Regions from separate parts of the Bradyrhizobium sp. INPA03-11B genome, predicted to be linked through region 2. Evidence: predicted binding sites of a transcription regulator. Region 2 holds the regulator's gene; each other region holds the start of a gene.
What was found. The regulator LexA, encoded in region 2, represses DNA repair genes until DNA is damaged. The targets are predictions, from matches to a motif close to TGTTCNNNNTGTGTTCNG.
Positions count from the first base shown of each region.

Region 1: QMZ05_RS29975 (PA0069 family radical SAM protein) is a predicted target of LexA. The motif match lies at 1,925-1,942, and genes of this name have one in related genera.
Region 3: uvrA (excinuclease ABC subunit UvrA) is a predicted target of LexA. The motif match lies at 1,995-2,012, and genes of this name have one in related genera.
Region 4: recA (recombinase RecA) is a predicted target of LexA. The motif match lies at 2,544-2,561, and genes of this name have one in related genera.

Region 1 covers NZ_JASGSR010000094.1:27,234-32,174, reverse strand. Annotated here, with positions in the region: gene QMZ05_RS29990 (RSP_7527 family protein) at 100-249, opposite strand; gene QMZ05_RS29985 (helix-turn-helix domain-containing GNAT family N-acetyltransferase) at 246-1,187, opposite strand; gene QMZ05_RS29980 (glycosyl transferase) at 1,230-1,799, opposite strand; gene QMZ05_RS29975 (PA0069 family radical SAM protein) at 1,964-3,130, shown strand; gene QMZ05_RS29970 (VOC family protein) at 3,274-3,720, shown strand; gene QMZ05_RS29965 (ribonuclease HII) at 3,812-4,594, shown strand; gene QMZ05_RS29960 (glycosyltransferase family 39 protein) at 4,923-4,941, shown strand, end outside.
Region 2 covers NZ_JASGSR010000022.1:86,233-91,173, reverse strand. Annotated here, with positions in the region: gene QMZ05_RS11955 (HAD family phosphatase) at 112-738, shown strand; gene glp (gephyrin-like molybdotransferase Glp) at 778-1,989, shown strand; gene lexA (transcriptional repressor LexA) at 2,233-2,937, shown strand; gene QMZ05_RS11940 (hypothetical protein) at 3,193-3,621, shown strand; gene QMZ05_RS11935 (hypothetical protein) at 3,767-3,994, shown strand; gene QMZ05_RS11930 (ComEC/Rec2 family competence protein) at 4,006-4,941, opposite strand, start outside.
Region 3 covers NZ_JASGSR010000020.1:84,374-89,314, forward strand. Annotated here, with positions in the region: gene uvrA (excinuclease ABC subunit UvrA) at 1-1,904, opposite strand, end outside; gene QMZ05_RS11130 (outer membrane beta-barrel protein) at 2,249-2,908, opposite strand; gene QMZ05_RS11135 (outer membrane beta-barrel protein) at 3,356-4,099, opposite strand; gene QMZ05_RS11140 (single-stranded DNA-binding protein) at 4,547-4,941, shown strand, end outside.
Region 4 covers NZ_JASGSR010000023.1:33,572-38,512, reverse strand. Annotated here, with positions in the region: gene QMZ05_RS12130 (hypothetical protein) at 2,043-2,264, opposite strand; gene recA (recombinase RecA) at 2,665-3,753, shown strand; gene QMZ05_RS12120 (hypothetical protein) at 3,868-4,509, shown strand; gene QMZ05_RS12115 (hypothetical protein) at 4,490-4,849, shown strand; gene QMZ05_RS12110 (hypothetical protein) at 4,882-4,941, shown strand, end outside.

The DNA of each region.
Region 1 (4,941 bases), on a different contig from region 2:
AGCGAAATCCGGGGCAGTTTCCCCGCGGCGGTAGCGTTGCCGGATTGCGCTGCGCTCCATCCGGGCTACGGAGTCAAAATTCCCGCGATCGGGAAGCTATCAACCGCTGATCAACCTGACCAAGCCGCGCCACAGCGCCCGAACCGCGTCGCGATACGCGTCGGCCCGCAGCGCATGCGCCCTGCGCGTATAGAATGTGATCAGCTCAGCCGTGACGCGCCGCCCGGTTTCGCGGCGCTGCGGCTTCACAACTCGAGCTCCCAGGTCTCGCCGACCAGATCGGCGCCAAAGCTGTGGTGCTTCTCTTCCTTGACGCGTTGAAAGCCGGCGCGGGCGTAGATGCCGCGCGCGGCGACCAGGATGCTCTGGGTCCACAGCGTCATCTTCTTGTAGCCGTTCTCGCGCGCGGCGCGGATGCACTGCTCGACCAGGGCGCGGCCGACGCCGAGCCCGCGCGCCTTCTCCTCGACCAGCAACAGCCGCAGCTTGGCGACTCCGTCACCGCCGTTGACCAGGAAGATCGAGCCGACCGGCTCGCCGTCGACCTCCGCGATCCAGCAATGCTCGCGGACAGGATCGAACGATCGCAGAAACTGCGCGCAGATCTCGGCTACCAGCGCCTCGTAGCTGATGTCCCAGCCATATTCCGCGGCGTAGGCTTGTCCCTGTCGCGAGACGACCCAGCCCATGTCGCCGACGCGGTGGCTGCGCAGCAGGAAGCCGGTGGGTTTTTGCATGGTTGGCTCCAACGCTTGTTCGATTGTGCTCATCGCATGCACCACCGCGGCGCGGTGGTTGCTGTCGATCTGCATCAGCAGCGCCGCGACCTCGTCGCGCGAGCGGCTGTCGAGGTCTGCGGCCGTGGCGCGGCCCTTGGCGGTCAGCGCCACCTCGTTGACGCGCTTGTCGGCCTTCGACGGTTTGCGCGTCACGATCTGGCGGCGTTGCAGCGCTGCCAGCGTGCGGCTGACGAAGCCGGCATCGAGGTCGAGGTCGCGCACCAGGTCGGTCGCGATGCAGTGCTCGCGGTGCGCAAGCTCGTAGATGATCCGCGCTTCCTGTAGCGTGAACGGGGAGTGCAGCAGCTTCGGCTCGATGATGCCGAGCTTGCGGGTATAGAACCGGCTGAAGCTGCGGACCGCGGCAACCTGGCTCTCGAGGGTGGCGTCGTAGGAATTTGATTTCATCAAATATATTATTTGACGGAATCAAATAATATGCAAGAGCGTTTAAGCGACCATGATCCGGCTGCGCAGCATGGTGCGGGAGGAGCGGCCGAGCCGGCGCAGCAGCCGCGCCTCGGAACGGCGGGCGTCCGGCCGGTAGCCGCCGATCCGCTCGTAATGCTCGCGCGCGATCAGCAGGCCCTGTTCGGCCGAGGGGCCGGTGATCATCCGGGCGACGAATTTGATGCCGTCGCGCAGGCCGGGGTCGGAGTAGGGCGCGCGGGCGTAGCGGAAGATGCCGGCGCGGTCTTTGCCGCTTGCCGCCACCATCTGGATGAACTGGGTGGTCTCCTCGATCCAGCCGGCATCGAGCACCGCGCCCGGATGCAGGAACATCAGCCAGGGCGAGCGCGCCTGCCGTGCGCCGGCCGCGAGCGCTGCGGCGCGCGTGCCCTCGAAGCGCAGGAAGCGGCAGCCGGCGACGTCGGCGACGCGCTCCATGATGTCGGTATTGGTGCGGTCGACCAGCAGCACTTCGCGGATCACGCCCGCGGCCGCGCCCGGCACCAGCGCGGCCAAGGTTGCGACCGCGGTGCGCTCGATCCCGTCGGTTGGAATGATCACGCTCAGCATGATTTGAGGCTTCGCTGGCTCAAACGGTTCTGGAAACTCCGGCCGTGTTATCACCTTGTCATATTCAAAGCAGCCTGTTCGCCTGCAGAATTTTGCAGCATGGTTCTGTGGAATTTCTCTGCTCGTGTTCTTGATTTGTTCTCGCGCTGTGTTAGCTTCAAAACATGAGCCGAGCATCCTCTCATGCCCTCAAGCACCCGCCGGTAACGGCGCCCTCCGATAACCCGGCGGGTGCACCCACCCCTTTTCCCGAACTTGCGGTCGCAATCGAGCGTGAGCGGCGGCGCGGTCGCGGCGCTCAGTCCAACGCCAGCGGCCGCTACGAGGCCGAGGCGCGGGTCGCCTTCGACGACGGCTGGCAGAGCCTCGAAGACCTGCCGCCATTTAACACCAGCGTGGCGCTCGACACCTCGCGCAAGGTGATCACCCGCAACGACTCGCCCGACATCGGCTTCGACCGCTCGATCAATCCCTATCGCGGCTGCGAGCATGGCTGCGTCTATTGCTTCGCGCGGCCGACCCACGCCTATCTCGGCCTGTCGCCGGGGCTGGACTTCGAGTCAAAACTGTTCGCCAAGCCGGACGCGCCGGCGCTGCTCGAGAAGGAGCTGGCGGCGCCCGATTACGAGGCGCGGATGATCGCGATCGGCACCAACACCGATCCCTATCAGCCGATCGAGCGCGAGCGAAAAATTATGCGCGGCATTCTCGAGGTGCTGGAGCGCGCCGGCCATCCGGTGGGCATCGTGACCAAGTCGGCGCTGGTGACCCGCGACATCGACATCCTGGCGCGGATGGCCAAGCGCAATCTCGCCAAGGTCGCGCTCTCGGTGACGACGCTCGATCCGAAGCTCGCCCGCACCATGGAGCCGCGCGCATCGACCCCGCCGAAGCGGCTCGAGGCGATCAAGCGGCTCACCGAGGCCGGCATCCCGACCACGGTGATGGTCGCGCCCGTGATCCCGGCGCTGAACGATTCCGAGATCGAGCGCATCCTCGATGCCGCCGCGCATGCCGGCGCCAGGGAGGCGAGCTACGTGCTGCTGCGGCTGCCGCTCGAGGTCCGCGATCTCTTTCGCGAATGGCTGATGGCGAACTATCCCGATCGTTATCGCCACGTCTTCACGCTGATCCGCGACATGCGCGGCGGCCGCGACTACGACTCGCAATGGGGCACGCGGATGAAGGGCACCGGCCCGATGGCCTGGATGATCGGCCGCCGCTTCGAGATCGCCTGCGAAAAGCTCGGCCTCAACAAGCGGCGCACCAAGCTGACCACGGATCACTTCGCCAAGCCGAAGCGCAGCGGGCAGCAGCTCAGTCTGTTCTAGGCGAGATCCCGTAGCCCGGATGAAGCGCAGCGAAATCCGGGAAGCTTCTCACCGTGGACACAAGACCCCGGATTGCGCTTCGCTCCATCCGGGCTACGAAGAAGCAACACGGCGACGACGCCACAAATAAAGTGAGTATGCCGATGAGTAACGCCCCGACCGCACGCTTCACCGTCCTGACCCTCGGCGTCAGCGACATGCGCGCCAGCATCGCCTTCTACGAGTCCCTCGGCTTCACCAGGAAGATGCGCGCGACCGGCGAGGAGGTCGCCTTCTTCGAGACCGGCGGCAGCGTGCTCGGGCTGTTCCCCTGGCATCTGCTGGCCGACGACGCCGGACTGCCTGATCAGCCGCGGCCGGCCGCATTCCATGGGGTCTCGATTGCCTGGAATTGCAACGACGACGCCGAGGTCGATCGCGTGATGGCGTTCGCACTGTCGAAAGGCGCCAAGCTGCTGAAGCCGGCGCAGCCGACCAGCTACGGCGGCTATTGCGGCTATTTCGGCGATCCTGATGGTCACGCCTGGGAAGTGGTGCGCGCGCCGGGTTTTGAGGTGCTCGATCACGGGCGGGTGTCGATTCCCGACTAGGTGCGGGAAGAGGAGTAGGCCGAATTGAATAGCGGGGAAGGGTGCCGGGTTCCCGGTTGCGCCGCGAGCCTTGGTTGATCACGATCCCCGCATGATTCGGGATAAGTCCAAGAGCACGTCCAAAGCGGCGCCAGCCAAGTCAGGCAAGCCGTCCGCGCCGGGCAAATCGGAGAAGCGCGTCATCACCGTGACGCGGCCGACCTTCCGCCGCGAGCGCGCGCTGATCAAGCGCGGCGTCTGGCCGGTCGCCGGCTGTGACGAGGCCGGGCGCGGCCCGCTGGCAGGTCCCGTGGTTGCCGCCGCAGTCGTGCTCGATCCGGCTCGCGTTCCAAAAGGCCTCGACGATTCGAAGCGGCTGACCGCCGAGCGCCGCGAGGAACTGTTCGAGGAAATCTGCGCCACCGCTGCGTTCTCGGTCGCGGTGGCCTCGCCGGCGCGAATCGATCGCGACAACATCCTGCGCGCCTCGCTGTGGGCGCTGGCCCGCGCGGTCCACGCGCTACCCGAAATGCCGAAGCACGTCTTCGTCGACGGGCGCGACAAGCTCGCCACGCCCTGCGACTGCGACGCGGTGATCGGCGGCGACGGTATCGTGGCCTCGATCGCGGCGGCCTCGATCATCGCCAAGGTGACGCGCGACCGCCTGATGTGCGCGCTGGCGCTGGATTGCCCCGGCTACGGTTTCGAGCAGCACAAGGGCTACGGCGTGCCCGAGCACCTCGAGGCGCTGGACCGGCTCGGGCCGAGCACCCATCACCGCAGCTTCTTCGCCCCGGTCGTCGCCGCGCGGCTGAAGCATTTTCCGCTTCCCACCGAGCCCGACCTGTTCACGGTGGACGCCGAAAGCGAAGCCGCGGCGTCGGAAGCGGCGTAGCGCGCGACGGCGCCAGCCCAGGCAACGGCGCCAACCCCCGCAACGGTGTCATCGCCCGGCTCGACCGGGCGATCCAGTATTCCAGAGGCGGTCGTTTTCGATCGAGAGGCCGCGGCGTACTGGATCACCCGCTTTCGCGGGTGATGACAATGGAGTTTGGGGTTAGTGCACTGGCATGCCTGACGCCGGTTGCCTCCACCGCCGCCTGCCGTTATCAAAAACCCTCGGGATCAGTTGCGCCGCCGTGTCCTAGCATGATCTTTTCGGAAAACCGCTTCGCACTTTTCCGGATCATGCTCGCGGGTGGCTGGGGCATTTCAGGCGTTTCATGCGGTTTACCTCCCTGG
Region 2 (4,941 bases):
CTGCATGAGATGGACCGAGCCGGGGCCAACCTCAGCATTCCGGTCGCATGCCTGCCGCACAAATCGGGGACATTGCCGCCCGCCTGCAATTCTCGTACACGGTTTCACGCAATGACCTCGCAACTCTCCCCCGATTCCGTCGACGTGCTGTTGTTCGATATCGGCCGCGTCGTGCTTGAGATCGACTTTGACAAGGTGATGGCGCACTGGGCCCAGCACGCAGGATGCGCACCGGCCGAGCTCGCCAGCCGCTTCGTCGTCGACGACAGCTTCAAGCATCACGAGATCGGCCGGATCGACGATGCGGCGTTCTTCGCGAACCTGCGCCAGTCGCTGGGCATCGGCCTCAGCGACGCGCAATTCCTCGAGGGCTGGAATTCGATCTTCACCGGCGAGATGCCGGGCATCGCGCCGCTGCTCGCGGCCGCCGCGAAGCGTATGCCGCTCTACGCGTTCTCCAACACCAATCCGGCCCACGTCGCGCATTTCTCGGTCGCCCATGCCGAGTTGCTCGGACATTTCCGCAGCGTCTTCCTGTCCTCGAGCATCGGCTTTCGCAAACCCGACGCCGAGGCCTACGATCATGTGGTAAAAGCCATCGGCGTGCCGGCGTCGCGGATCCTGTTCTTCGACGACCTGGCTGCCAATATCGAGGGTGCGCGGGCGCGCGGCCTTCGTGCCATCCACGTGACATCGACGGATGACGTGGCAACGGCGCTGACTGCACTTGGTATTTGAACGCCGGGATTTGAACCCTGGATTTGAGGAGTTCTGAGCGTGGCCCTGATGCCGGTTGCCGATGCCCTGTCCGCCGTTCTCGCCGGCGCCGAGCCGCTGCCGCAGGAAATGGTCGCGCTCGATGCCGCTTACCACCGCACGCTGGCGGGTGACCTCGCCGCGCTCCGCACCCAGCCGCCGCAGCCGATGTCGGCGATGGACGGCTATGCGGTGCGGGCAGCCGACGCGGCCGATCTGAAGGCCCGGCTCAAGGTGATCGGCGAAGTCGCCGCCGGCCGGCCGTTCGAGCGGACGGTCGGTGCCGGCGAGGCGGTGCGGATCTTTACCGGCGGCGTGATCCCCAACGGCGCCGACGCCGTCATCATCCAGGAGGACACCAGGGTCGACGGCGACCACATCGCGATATCAGAGGCGGCAGCCGCCGGACGGCACATCCGCGCCGCGGGCGTCGACTTCCGCGAGGGCGACGTGCTGCTCGCCGCCGGCAGCCGCCTCTCCGACCGCGCGCTGTCGCTGGCGGCGGCCATGAACTACCCGGAGCTCGCGGTCCGCCGCCGGCCGAAGGTCGCGGTGCTGGCAACCGGCGATGAGCTGGTGATGCCGGGATCAAAGCCCGGCGCCGGACAGATCGTCTATTCCAACGGTTACGCACTGCGGGCGCTGGCGCGGGCCGAAGGCGCCGAGACCGTCGACCTCGGGATCGCCGCCGACACCGTGGAGGCGACCACGGCCGGCATCCGCCGGGCGCGCGAGAGCGGTGCCGACATCCTGATCACCACCGGCGGCGCCTCGGTCGGCGACCACGATCTCGTCAAGAAGTCGCTGGAGGCCGAGGGCGTCCAGATGGCGTTCTGGCGCATCGCGATGCGGCCCGGCAAGCCGATGATGCACGGCCGGCTAGGGCCGATGCGGGTGATCGGCCTGCCCGGCAATCCGGTGTCGTCCTATGTCTGCGCCTTCCTGTTCCTGGTGCCGTTGATTCGCGCGTTGAGCGGCCGAAAAACGATTCATCATCGCCGCGCGAGCGCCCTGCTCGGCCGCGACCTCGCCGCCAACGATCAGCGCGAGGACTATCTGCGCGCGCGCCTGGACGAGCGCGAAGACGGCACGCTGATCGCAACGCCTGTCATGCAGCAGGACTCGTCGCTGCTCGGGAATCTCGCTGCGGCACGGGCACTTCTCGTGCGTCCGCCGTTTGCGCCGGCGGCTGTCAAAGGCACCGAATGCGAGATCCTGACGCTGCCTGAGTGAGGCTTTCGCGGCCCGCTCATTGTGCGTTGCCGAGCGCGTTCACCTGAAATTAAGTGGTTGCAGAACACATATCGAACATATAGTGTCCGTTCATGATTTGTTTCGAGTGCTGGTGTCTACAAACGGGAGGCCGCCAGGGAGCGCTTGCAACAAGCACAATGCTCCTGAGGTCAGGCCCGGCCTGCAGGCCCCACTGAAGAGTCTCGGAATCGAACGACGCTATCAACCGGGGGAATACTCGAGATGCTCACGCGCAAACAGTACGAACTTCTGCGTTTCATCAATGAACGTCTGAAAGAGGCCGGCGTGCCGCCCTCCTTCGACGAGATGAAGGATGCGCTCGACCTGCGCTCGAAGTCCGGTATCCACCGCCTGATCACTGCGCTGGAGGAGCGCGGCTTCATCCGCCGCCTACCCAACCGCGCCCGCGCCATCGAAGTCATCAAGCTGCCCGAGCTCGCGGCCGGCGGCGGCAACGGCCGCCGCGGCTTCACGCCGAGCGTCATCGAAGGCACCCTCGGCAAGCGCACCAGCACGCCCCCGGTCGCCGAGGACGACGGCAACCGTCCGGTCGCCGTCCCCGTGATGGGCCGGATCGCCGCCGGTACGCCGATCGAGGCGCTGCAGACCCGCAGCCACACCATCAGCGTGCCGCCCGACATGCTCGGCGCCGGCGAGCATTATGCGCTGGAAGTGCGCGGCGACTCGATGGTCGATGCCGGCATCCTCGACGGCGACATGGCGCTGATCCAGCGCAACGACGTCGCCAACACCGGCGACATCGTGGTGGCGCTGATCGACGAGGAGGAAGCCACCCTGAAGCGCTTCCGCCGCCGCGGCGCGTCGATCGCGCTGGAGCCGGCCAACACCGCCTATGAAGTGCGCATCCTGCCGCCGAACCGGGTCCGCATCCAGGGCAAGCTGATCGGCCTCTATCGCAAGTACTGAGTTGCAAATACTTGCAGCGGCGAGGAACGAGCAACACGTCGGATCGTTCCTTGGAAGATAGCGCAGCATGCGGCCAGCCCGATGCGCTCCGATACCTCTCACGCAGCGTCGCGTGTTTGTGATTGAGGCGGTCTCAGGCCAGTCGTAGAATAGCCCAGAAACGAGCAGACACTCGTTCGCTATCGTCCACTCTGGTAGAGGCCCTATGCCTCAAGGAGAGGCACGGGTCGCTACCTCGAAATGAGGAGCCAACCGATGTGTGACTATAGTCTGCACGCCGTGGCATCGCGCCCCGCCATTGTCGGAGAGACGCTGATCACGACGACCTTCCGCGGCACGTCGACCCGCGGCTTTGCTTCGGAGAACGATCCCACTGTCGCGGTCTGCATGCTGCCAGGCACCGAGCTCGCTTTCGCCGAGAACGTTCGCTACGACAGCCGCTGGATCTGGACCAAGACGATGAACTTCCGCGTCGGCGTGTTCAACGAAGTCGAGCCCGACGTGCCCGACCGCCATCACGACGCGGTCGAATTCCCCGACGGAAGCCATGTGCTGGTGACCCAGCTCGTCGAGGGGCAGCGCGTCAGCGTGCTGCAACTGCCGGCGCTGCATCCGCCGGTCGAGCAGAAGCCGAAGGTTGTGGAGCGGCGGCCCTCTGCATTCGCGTCGCTGTTTTTGGGTTGAGCGCATCGTCGCCGCGGAATGAACCGTTCGGCGGCGGATGACCTAAGCGATTTCGAGCGACCCCGGACGTCGGGTTCCGGGGCGCATCTGGAGATTTGCGTCGGCGGACGGCTTGGCGCATCATCGTGCACGGAGGACGTGCGCGGTGGTCGATAAGGTCACATGGCAAAAAGCTGGACGCGTCACAGAACCGGGCCGCTACATGTTCCGGTTCGGCTGGCTGACGGTCACGGCCGACGACCTGAAGGTCTGGGAACGGTTTCCCGAGGCGGTCTTCACTCTCGTCAAGAAGCCCGACGGCGGCCCCGACTCCGACGAATACCATCTCGGCCTGTTTGAGCTGCCCTCCGGCACCTCGCTCGATCCCGGCTAATCCTCGCCTTACTAATCCTCGCCTTGCAGATCGACCTCGGACGGCGTCGCGTCGACGGCGGGCCGCGGCGCGGCGGTGGGCGCGCGCAGCGTGGTCTCGCTCTCGCCATAGCCGGGAACCGCCGGCGACCACGGCCGGTCGATCCCGCCCGGCTTGACCGCATCGATGGCGTAGCCGTCCCGGTTCCGCCGCAGCATCAGCGCGCCGTGGCGCCGCAGCCGCTCGGCGTCGATCACGGAGGCGGCGCAGTCCCGCGGCGGTGGCGGCCGCGCGGTCACGATCAGCGCCGCGCGCTCGCAATCGTCCGCCAGCGCCTCCGGCCGGGTCGCCAGCGCGACGAAGGCGCCACCGGGCCCTTGCGTCACGCAGCCGCTCGGATCGCAGGAGACCCCCTCGCCGAGCGACGCATCCGCGGCCGTTCGGGCATCAGCATCGGCCGCCAGCCATTCCTTCACGAGAAAGGCATCCTTGGCGCTGTGCATCAGATGCAGCCGGCCGTCGCCGCCACGCACCGCGACATTGCGGCCATCGGCGGAGACCAGAACGTCCGGCTGCGGCACCCGCACCGCCCAGACCGAGGCCACCACGAGCAACGAGGCCCCCGACCAGCGCAGCGGCGAACGCAACAATCCGAGCAGGATCAGACCGGCACTCGCCAGGATCATCGGCCCGACACCGAACGCCGCCATCCGGCCGACCGCGCCGGGCAGCGCCGCGACCCATTGCGTCACCAGGATCATCCAGTCGATGCCGAACCCCATGATCGCCCAGAACACGCCGTCGAAGCCGAACGGCATGGCGAGGAGCCCGAGCAGGCCCGCCGGCATCACCACGGCCGACACCACGGGCATGGCCGCAAGGTTCGCGAGCAGCCCGTAGGGCGTCACGCGATGGAAGTGGAACGCGGCGTACGGGGTCGTCGCGAGCCCTGCGACCAGCGAGGCCAG
Region 3 (4,941 bases), on a different contig from region 2:
TCGCCGGTGAGGTACTTGCCGGTCAGCGATTTCGGGTTGCGCATGATCTGGTCGGGCGTGCCTTCGGCGACGATGTGGCCGCCATGCATGCCGGCGCCGGGGCCGATATCGAGAACGTAATCGGCGAGGCGGATGGCGTCCTCGTCATGCTCGACCACGACCACGGTATTGCCGAGGTCGCGCAGTCGCTTCAGCGTATCGAGCAGCCGGGCATTGTCGCGCTGGTGCAGGCCGATCGAGGGCTCGTCCAGCACGTAGAGCACGCCGGTCAGTCCCGAGCCGATCTGCGAGGCCAGGCGGATGCGCTGGCTCTCGCCGCCGGACAGCGTGCCGGATGAGCGCGACAGCGTCAGGTAGTTGAGGCCGACGTCGAGCAGGAAGGTCAGGCGCTCGCGGATCTCCTTGAGGATGCGCGTTGCGATCTCGTTCTGCTGCGCGTTCAGTGCCTCCGGCACCGTCTCGAACCATTCGCCGGCGCGCTTCACCGAGAGCTCGGAGATCTCGCCGATATGCTTGCCGCCGATCTTGACGCACAGCGCCTCGGGCTTCAGCCGGTGGCCGTGGCAGCCCGCGCAGGGCACGTCGGAGAAATACTTGCCGAGCTCCTCGCGCGCCCACTCGCTCTCGGTCTCGCGGTAGCGGCGGTTGATGTTGGTGATGACGCCCTCGAACGGCTTCTTGGTGTCGTAGGAGCGGACGCCGTCCTCGTAGGAGAACTTGATCTCGTCGTCGCCGGAGCCGTGCAGCAGCGCGGCCTGCACCTTCTTGGTCAGGTCCTTCCACTTGGTGTCGAGCGTGAACTTGTAGTGCTTGCCGAGCGCGGTCAGGGTCTGGATGTAGTAGGGCGAGGACGACTTCGCCCAGGGCGCGATCGCGCCCTTGCGCAGGGTCAGCTCCTTGTCGGGGATGACCAGGTCCTCGTCGATATGCTGCTCGACGCCGAGGCCGCCGCAGGCCGGGCAGGCACCATAGGGGTTGTTGAACGAGAACAGGCGCGGCTCGATCTCGGGGATCGTGAAGCCGGACACCGGACAGGCGAACTTCTCCGAGAACAGGATGCGCTCGGGGCCGCTCTTGTCGTGGATCTTCGCGGTTTTCTTCTTGTCCTCTTTCTTCTCGTCCTGCGCGGCCGCGGCGGGCGCGTCGGCATACTCGATCACCGCAAGACCCTCGGCGAGCTTCAGCGCGGTCTCGAAACTTTCGGCGAGGCGCTGGGCGAGATCGGGACGCACCACGATGCGGTCGACCACGACGTCGATGTCGTGCGGAAACTTCTTGTCGAGCGCCGGCGCCTCGGCGAGCTCGTAGAAGGTGCCGTCGATCTTGACGCGCTGAAAACCCTTCTTGAGGTACTCGGCGAGCTCCTTCTTGTATTCGCCCTTGCGGCCGCGCACGACCGGCGCCAGCAGATAGAGGCGGGTGCCTTCCGGCAGCGCCAGCACGCGGTCGACCATCTGCGAGACGATCTGGCTCTCGATCGGCAGGCCCGTGGCGGGCGAATAGGGCACGCCGACGCGCGCCCACAACAGGCGCATGTAGTCGTAGATCTCGGTGACGGTGCCGACGGTGGAGCGCGGGTTCTTCGAGGTGGTCTTCTGCTCGATCGAGATCGCCGGCGACAGGCCGTCGATCTGGTCGACATCCGGCTTCTGCATCATCTCCAAAAATTGCCGCGCATAGGCCGACAGCGACTCGACGTAGCGGCGCTGGCCCTCGGCATAGATGGTGTCGAATGCGAGCGACGACTTGCCGGAGCCGGACAGGCCGGTGAACACCACGAGCTTGTCGCGCGGAATCTCGACGTCGATGTTCTTCAGATTGTGTTCGCGCGCGCCGCGGATCGTGATGGCGCGCGATGAGGAGCCGGCGTTCTGTTGGCGCTTCGCCTTGAGCACTTCATCCATTGCGACGGTTCCGGGCGCATGCTTGGGCGCCTTTTTTGGGCGCGCATCGCCGGTGATGCCGGGAGCTTGCGCCGATGGGGGTGTGAGGACTGGAACGTAGGAAGAACGGCCGACAATTTCCAGTGCTGAATAGCGTCCATCAACGGATAGTTTGCCTGATGGCAGCAGCCGTCAGCAGGGCAGGTTCCAGATTTCTGTTTTGACGCGTTTTCCTGGCGCGAACCGGGATCCATCCCGGATCAAAGTCCGGGACAGACTTCGCTCGAAAACGCTTTGACGCAAAAAGGCCGGCGCGAGGCCGGCCTTTCCGTGCGATCTGCTCGCAGATCGGCTCAGTATTTGGCTCAGTACTTGGCGACGATCGGGCCGCCGAAATGATAGTTCACGCCGAACTGGACGCTGTGCAGGTTGATGTCGGCCGACGGAACGCCGAAATAGGTCTCGCCGCCGAGGCTGCGATACAGGTACTCGCCCTTGATCGACCACTGCGGCGCGATGAACGCTTCGATGCCGGCGCCGACGGTCCAGCCGGAGTGGAAGTTGCTCTGCGATGCGCTCACGCCGCCCGCGCTGAGGGTCAGCTTGTTGTCGACCCAGGCGTAGCCGCCGGTGCCGTAGAACAGCACCTTGTCGACCGCGAAGCCGATGCGGCCGCGCGCGGTGCCGAGCGCGTCGATCTTGCTCGTCGCGGTGATGCCGAACGCGGTGGCGGAAGCGTTGACGTCAGCCCAGCCGCCGTCGGCCTCGATGCCGTACACGATGTTGCCGGCCTGCCAGTTGTAGCCGACGGTGCCGCCCGCGAAGCCGCCTTCCATCTTCGGATTGCCGGAATCCTCGCTGGCGTAGCCGCCGAAGCCACCGATGTAGAAGCCGGTCCAGTTGTAGATCGCGGCCGGCGGCGGAGCCTTGACGTAGGGGCCGCGTGCGGCGAGATCGGCGGCCATTGCCGGTGCAATTGCGCTGAGGGCAAACAGGCCGGCCGAGGCCAGCAGAACATTCCTGATTTTCAAAGTCCAAATCCCGTTTTTCTTGCCCATTTTCTTGTTGTCCCCCTTCACGCATTTGAAGGGAGCGTCGCGGCAGTGTTGCGTGACGTACGCGTGCTTCTACAGAGAAATGCTGGAAGTTGTGTATCTGTGAAACCACAATGCACGGAAAACGGCCCGCGCTGGCGTGCCTGCGCAGCGAAACAGCCGGCGCGAGTCCGGCTCCGATATTTCGATGCGAGGCAGTGATGCGTGAGCTGAGGCCGCCTCAGTACTTCGCTGCGGATATGTATTCGAAGCCGAGTCCCAGCGCGTGTCGCTGGCCGAGGCAGGGGAAGGTACGAGCCCGGCATTGTAGCGACGCAGGATGTCGCCAACCGCGGCACCACCGCTCACGGCCGACCCCACAAACAAAAAGGCCGGCGCGAGGCCGGCCTTTGGTCTGGATCAAACCGGATCGCGCGATCAGTAGCGCGCAACCACCGGGCCACCCCATTTGTAGTTCACGCGGACGGTGACGACGTCGACGTCCTGGCGGTCGCGGATGCTGCTGAACAGCGCGCCGGTGGGGGTGGTGAGGTTGTAGGTCTTGTCCTGCATGAACAGGTGGTCGTACTCGACACCAGCGGTCCAGTTCGGCGCGAAGCCGACCTCGATGCCGGCACCGATGGTGCCGCCCCAGCGGGTGTCGCTGGCGCTGCCGGCGAGCACGCCGGTCGGCGTGAAGTAGGTGTTGAAGCGGTTGTCGGTCAGCGCCGCACCGCCCTTGGCGTAGAGCAGCACGTTGTTGACGGCGTAGCCGACCTGGCCGGTGAACAGGCCGAACGCGTCGATCTTCGACTGGTTGGTGAACAGGCCCGGGAACAGCGCGCTGTTGTTGCTGCCCTTCAGGTCAGCCCAGTCGCCCTGCGCTTCGAGGCCGAACACCCAGGCGCCAGCCTGCCAGCGATAGCCGATCTGACCGCCGGCGACGCCGCCGGTTGCGTCGTGGCAACCATCCGATCCGATGAACACGCCACCCGGGACCTGGTCCCAGCAATTGTGGCTCGAGCCCCAGCCGCCGTTGACGCCGATGTAGAAGCCGCTCCAGTCATAGACGGCGGCGATCATCGGCGGCGCCTTGGTGTAGGGGCGCGCCGCCAGGTCGGCGGCCGCAGCAGGCGCGGCGAACGCAATCAGGGCAACCGTACCGAGCAAAAACTTCTTCATCATCAATCTCCCAGCTCCCCGATCGGCTTCCAATTTGTCCCGAAGCCGACCTCAGACGCGAGCGCCCGCGTCATGGGTGGTAGCTATACGCTGATTCAACCGGAAGCGCCGTCTCCCAAAAGCCACACTTGCGGAAGAAGTAAGGCTGATACAAGCAGTTGATTTAGCTTGTGTTTTCAAAGGCTGATCAAGCCCGCGGCGGCCGGGATCGAAATCGGCTGCGGTTCCATCGCCATTCGCCGCTGCTACGGCTGGTTGTGGCGAACAAAACTGGAACATGATCGGCTGCGGTGCTATATCTCGATAATCGTGGATAACCGCGCACGGGCAAAGGCGGCGGGCCGGCGCCGGCGTATAGGGTCATCCACGACGCCTGCAAAGTAAGTGGCGAAGGTTGAGAGCGGCGGCCGATGTCCGGACGCCCGGTTTTTGAGTGGAGATGATGCGATGGCAGGAAGCGTGAACAAGGTGATCCTGGTTGGAAACCTCGGCAAGGATCCGGAAATCCGGCGGACGCAGGACGGCCGTCCGATCGCAAACCTGTCCATCGCGACCTCGGAGACCTGGCGCGACAAGGGCACCGGCGAGCGCAAGGAAAAGACCGAGTGGCACCGCGTCGTGATCTTCAACGAGGGCCTCTGCAAGGTCGCCGAGCAGTACCTCAAGAAGGGCGCCAAGGTGTACATCGAGGGTCAGTTGCAGACCCGCAAATGGACCGACCAGTCCGGCGTCGAGAAGTACTCGACCGAAGTCGTGCTGCAGGGCTTCAACTCCAACCTCACCATGCTCGACGGGCGCGGCGGTGGAGGCGGCAGCTTCTCCGATGACGGCGGCAGCGATTT
Region 4 (4,941 bases), on a different contig from region 2:
GATGTTGTGAACCGCGGCGGCCGTCCGGGCGTCGGTGTGAATCCCGAAGTGGACCCATCCGCCGGCGGCACGCGATGTCTTGCGACACGAAATCTGGCGTTGGCCCCGGCGCGCCCATGTTACGAACACTGGCGGAAGCCGAGTCTTCCCGTGAAGGCTACGTAGTTTTTTTGGGGGTCAGGAGGGGTACCAAGGTAGTATGCAGATTGTGCCAATCGGGCGCCGCTACCTCCAAATCCGCCGGTAACTCGTTGATTATTCGGGACACTTGCGACGAGGGTGGATCCGCCTGCTCGCGGAACTTTGTTCTAGCCCGGAGAACTACGGATCGCGCCGGACCGCTATCCAAACGGCCCGAGAACAGGCCCACGCCGCGTTCCGGAGCGCTGACCTTTTCAAGCCGATCGGACGCCGAAAGCACAACGCCGCCCGCTTGAAATCAGTGCGGACGGCGTTGGCCCTAGCCCCAGGAAGGTGTGCAAAATCCTGATGACTGGAAGCCTATACAATCTGTGCCAGAGGACATGTCCCGAATTGGCTATCACGGTTGCCAACCTCGGGCGACTCGGCCTCAGCGCGCAGCAGGAACAGATGGCGTCCCATGGAAAATGATGGGGCCAGAACATTTACTATGCCGCCTCGGTAGTCCTACTGAGAACATCGGCCAGGCCGCGGTTTCCGTTCGCTCCATCCGATGCGAAGGCATTCAGCCGATGCCGTCCCCGTCAGGACGCTCGCGCAGGGAACCAGGACACGCCGGCAATAGGAACGAGCGCACCGCACTCCGGATTATCTCCTGTTCGGGTGCTGTTCCTGCCGGGCAGCATCGGGACGACCAAAGTGCAACTCGGCCCCGGTTAGTGCCCACTCGCTGGGGCCGTTTTTAGCGCCTCCGATCCGCAAGAGAGGAGCCGCGCGAATCCGAGGCGGCTGCGGGCATGGCGTTTGACCAGCCTGGCCAAGCACTTAGCGGGCTCAAACTCGCGGGCAGCCGGAGAACTGCGAACGAATTGGGCACCATCGAAATCTATATGCCCAGAAGCGTGCATAATCTCGCGGGCGTGTCGCACAAACCGCATATTGATTGATGGCCGTATAAAAGCCGGCGGGCGTTAGAACATCCCGTGATCGCAGCACGGGTCGCGCTGCCGAGAACATCGGCTAAGTCATGGTTTCCCTTTGCTTGATCCGAACGGCGAGATTCCCAAATCCGATTGGGGACCCGCGCGCCGGAATGTGCACAGCGCTTCGGTGCTGTCCTAGTTACGACACTCGCAGACGGGAATTAGGACACTCGTCAAAGCGAGGTAATCCGGGATGGATCATCACCGGCTCCGCCGTTCAGATACAATGTGATTGCGCTCACAGTGAGCGCTAGTGGGACGACTCCGGCCGCCATCTAGCCCCTGCGAGCGCGCCGGGGCCGTCTCGGACATCACTAATGATCAGTTCCGTTCTTCGGAACACCGTGCTCTCCCGGAATCCTCAAACCTGTGGATAAGTGTAAAGTAGCTCTTGCCGAGGTGAGAGCATTTCAGGGCGTGAGATTTTCGAGAATTTCCTTGGCTGGGGGCCGCAATACGCGAGCGGCCCCCTCTCGTTTCAGCCGGCGCGGTAAGGCGGCCTCAGCATCACCTCCAAGGGTGCTGGGGCCGTTTCTTATGACACCGTCACTGACTTGCCTAAGTGAATGCGGGAACGGTTATCCGGCCGCATACTAGCGCCATGTTCGATCAGATAGACGTCGGCGAATACGCCGTGATTGGCTTTGGGTTGGTCGGCCTCGCTGTGGGCGCGGCCTATATCCTCGTGTCCTAAAGCCACCTCAGGGATGACACGTAACCTTGGCCCCGGCTTGCACCCCCTCGCTGGGGCCGCTTCTTTGGGATTTAGGGGGGCGGGTCGCGCGCCATTATGGGCGGCAGGTCGTTCAGTTTTCTTTGGCGTTGCCGCCGCCGTCAAGTGCGCAGGAAAAGCCCGCGCCCAAGCCGCCATCATGGCGACGAATCTAAAAGCGAAAGAGGCCGCCAACTGAGGCGGCCTTACCGTAGACCAATCCGAGCCACGGCGATTCCCGCGATTTTTTTCGGATCGCTGATGCCTGTAGCACCGGCCTCAATAACCTTGCGGGCCACCATCTCACAAAGCGGATCATTGCGATCAACGAGGTCCATCGCACGCAAGGCGAGGTCAAAGGCCTGGCTTAGCAGCTCGACCTCTTCTGACGTATATTCGCCGGCCTTCAGCAAACGGCTGATTGGCATTTGTCCCGCTCCCTGCCAGAGCGCAAGTTCCGCTTTATAGCACAGGAACCCCGTTCACCCACGGAGAACCCCGGGACGGAAGCTGGCACAAACTGCATAGTGAATCTTATGGCTGCATAAAGAGCCGGGGATGGGCAGAACATTCGGTGACCTCCGCTCGGTAGTCCTACCGAGAACGTCGGCTAAGCCATAGTTTCCGTTCGCTTAATCCGAACTAGGGCACTTTCAAATTCAATCTAGGACACTGGGCTTAAATACGGACAGCGCCTAAATTTCCAAAAGAACATATTGCGAACATGGAACAAACGTGGTACGGGATTCCTATCAACAACGCATTCCGTCTGATCTCACCCGCCGTTTGTCCCGCTAGCGAATCCTCGCCATAAGGAGCACATCCCAAATGTCCGCCACCGCACTGCGTATCGTCGAAGGATCCTCCATGGACAAGTCCAAGGCCCTCTCAGCCGCGCTCTCCCAGATCGAGCGCCAGTTCGGCAAGGGCTCGGTGATGAAGCTCGGCAAGAACGACCGCTCGATGGATGTCGAGACGGTGTCGTCGGGATCGCTCGGGCTCGACATCGCGCTCGGCGTCGGCGGCCTGCCGAAGGGGCGCATCGTCGAGATCTACGGTCCGGAATCCTCGGGCAAGACCACGCTGGCGCTGCACACGGTGGCAGAAGGCCAGAAGAAGGGCGGCATCTGCGCCTTCATCGACGCCGAACATGCGCTCGATCCGGTCTATGCGCGCAAGCTCGGCGTCAACATCGACGAGCTCCTGATCTCGCAGCCGGACACCGGCGAGCAGGCGCTGGAAATCTGCGACACGCTGGTGCGCTCCGGTGCGGTCGATGTGCTGGTGGTCGATTCTGTCGCGGCGCTGGTGCCGAAGGCCGAGCTCGAGGGCGAGATGGGCGATGCGCTGCCGGGCCTGCAGGCGCGCCTGATGAGCCAGGCGCTGCGCAAGCTCACCGCCTCGATCAACAAGTCGAACACGATGGTGATCTTCATCAACCAGATCCGCATGAAGATCGGTGTGATGTACGGTTCGCCGGAAACCACCACCGGCGGCAATGCGTTGAAGTTCTATGCCTCGGTCCGCCTCGACATCCGCCGCATCGGCGCGATCAAGGAGCGCGACGAGGTGGTCGGCAACACCACCCGCGTCAAGGTGGTGAAGAACAAGCTGGCGCCGCCCTTCAAGCAGGTCGAGTTCGACATCATGTACGGCGAGGGCGTTTCCAAGATGGGCGAGATCCTCGACCTCGGCGTCAAGGCCGGTCTCGTCGAGAAGTCGGGTGCCTGGTTCTCCTATGACAGCCAGCGGCTCGGCCAGGGTCGCGAGAATTCGAAGGCGTTCCTGCGCGCCAATCCCGATATCACCACCAAGATCGAAGCCGCGATCCGGCAGAACTCCGGCCTGATCTCCGAGCAGATCCTCGCCGGCGCGCCCGAGCGTGACGCCGACGGCGAGGAGCCGACGGAGGAGTAGACCTCAAGCAGACATGATTTCGCTGGAAGCGGGCGCTGAGGACGTTGAGTTGCCGACGTCTCCGGCGCCCGTTTTGTTTTGCTGCACTCGTTGAGCAAACCAACGATGACTGCCATGACACGTCTGATCCTGGCGACGAGCGATCTTGCGGGCACCATGCTCAGACGGGCAGGGCAGGCCGATATCGCCATTGGCTTCAGGCCGCGCTTCGTTTGGGGAGCGCTGCCGTCTCGCGCCGAGCTTGCGAGCTCGTTGGAGCGACGCTCCGCCGAACATCATGACTTCGGCACGCATTGGCTCGACGTCGCAAGCCGGAAACACCTCGCTCCGGTAGGCGATCATTCTCTCAGTTTGCTCGAATTCTGCGATCGCTGCAGCAGCATCGAGCTCTGGGCCGATCCCCGCCCGAACGACCAGCTAGTCCTGGTCTGGCTGCTCGACTTTCTGCGTCCTCACCGGCGTATCCTGTCGAAGCTCGTGGTGGTCCAGACGGATGTCGAGATCGTCGCCGCACGCGGAGGTGCTGGCCTGGCACAATGGCGATTGCCGAAACTCACAATGACGGATCAGCGTCTGGAACTGGCCAGCCGCGCCTGGACACGCATCCACACCGCAGCCCTGCTTCGACCTCCTGGCGGAAGACCTGTCGGTCATACCGCAGCTCCGCGCGGCGCTCATCGCACTGTTCGAGGAGCTTCCCGATCAGGAAACCGGTCTTGGCGCGACCGAATTGCGAATGCTGGAGCTCGTCGCTGAAGGCGAGACCAAGCCGGGGCCCATCACAAGTGATCTGTACAGGGAACGCGGCGTGTTCGATTTTCAGGAAGCACACCTGGTGCTGGATGGGCTCGCATATTGTCGATCGCCTGTCCTTGCTGGATTGCCTGCAGAGCGCGTTGTGGTGGACAATTCGAAGGCGCATCAAGAACGAATGTTCAGTCGGCTGTCGGTCACTGATTTTGGCCAGGAGGTGCTGGATGGTGAACTCGACTTCAGCCAGTACAACCCGATCCATCGCTGGTGGGGCGGCACGGAGTTGACCAACGACCGGCTGTGGCGCTGGGACGCGCTGGGCCGCACCCTGGTCGCCCCATAGCTGAAACTGGCCTGAGCGCAGGGTGGCCCGTCATGACTCGACTCGTCCTCACCTTCACTGATAGCGGAGCGGGCGCCGTGAAGGCGGCACGG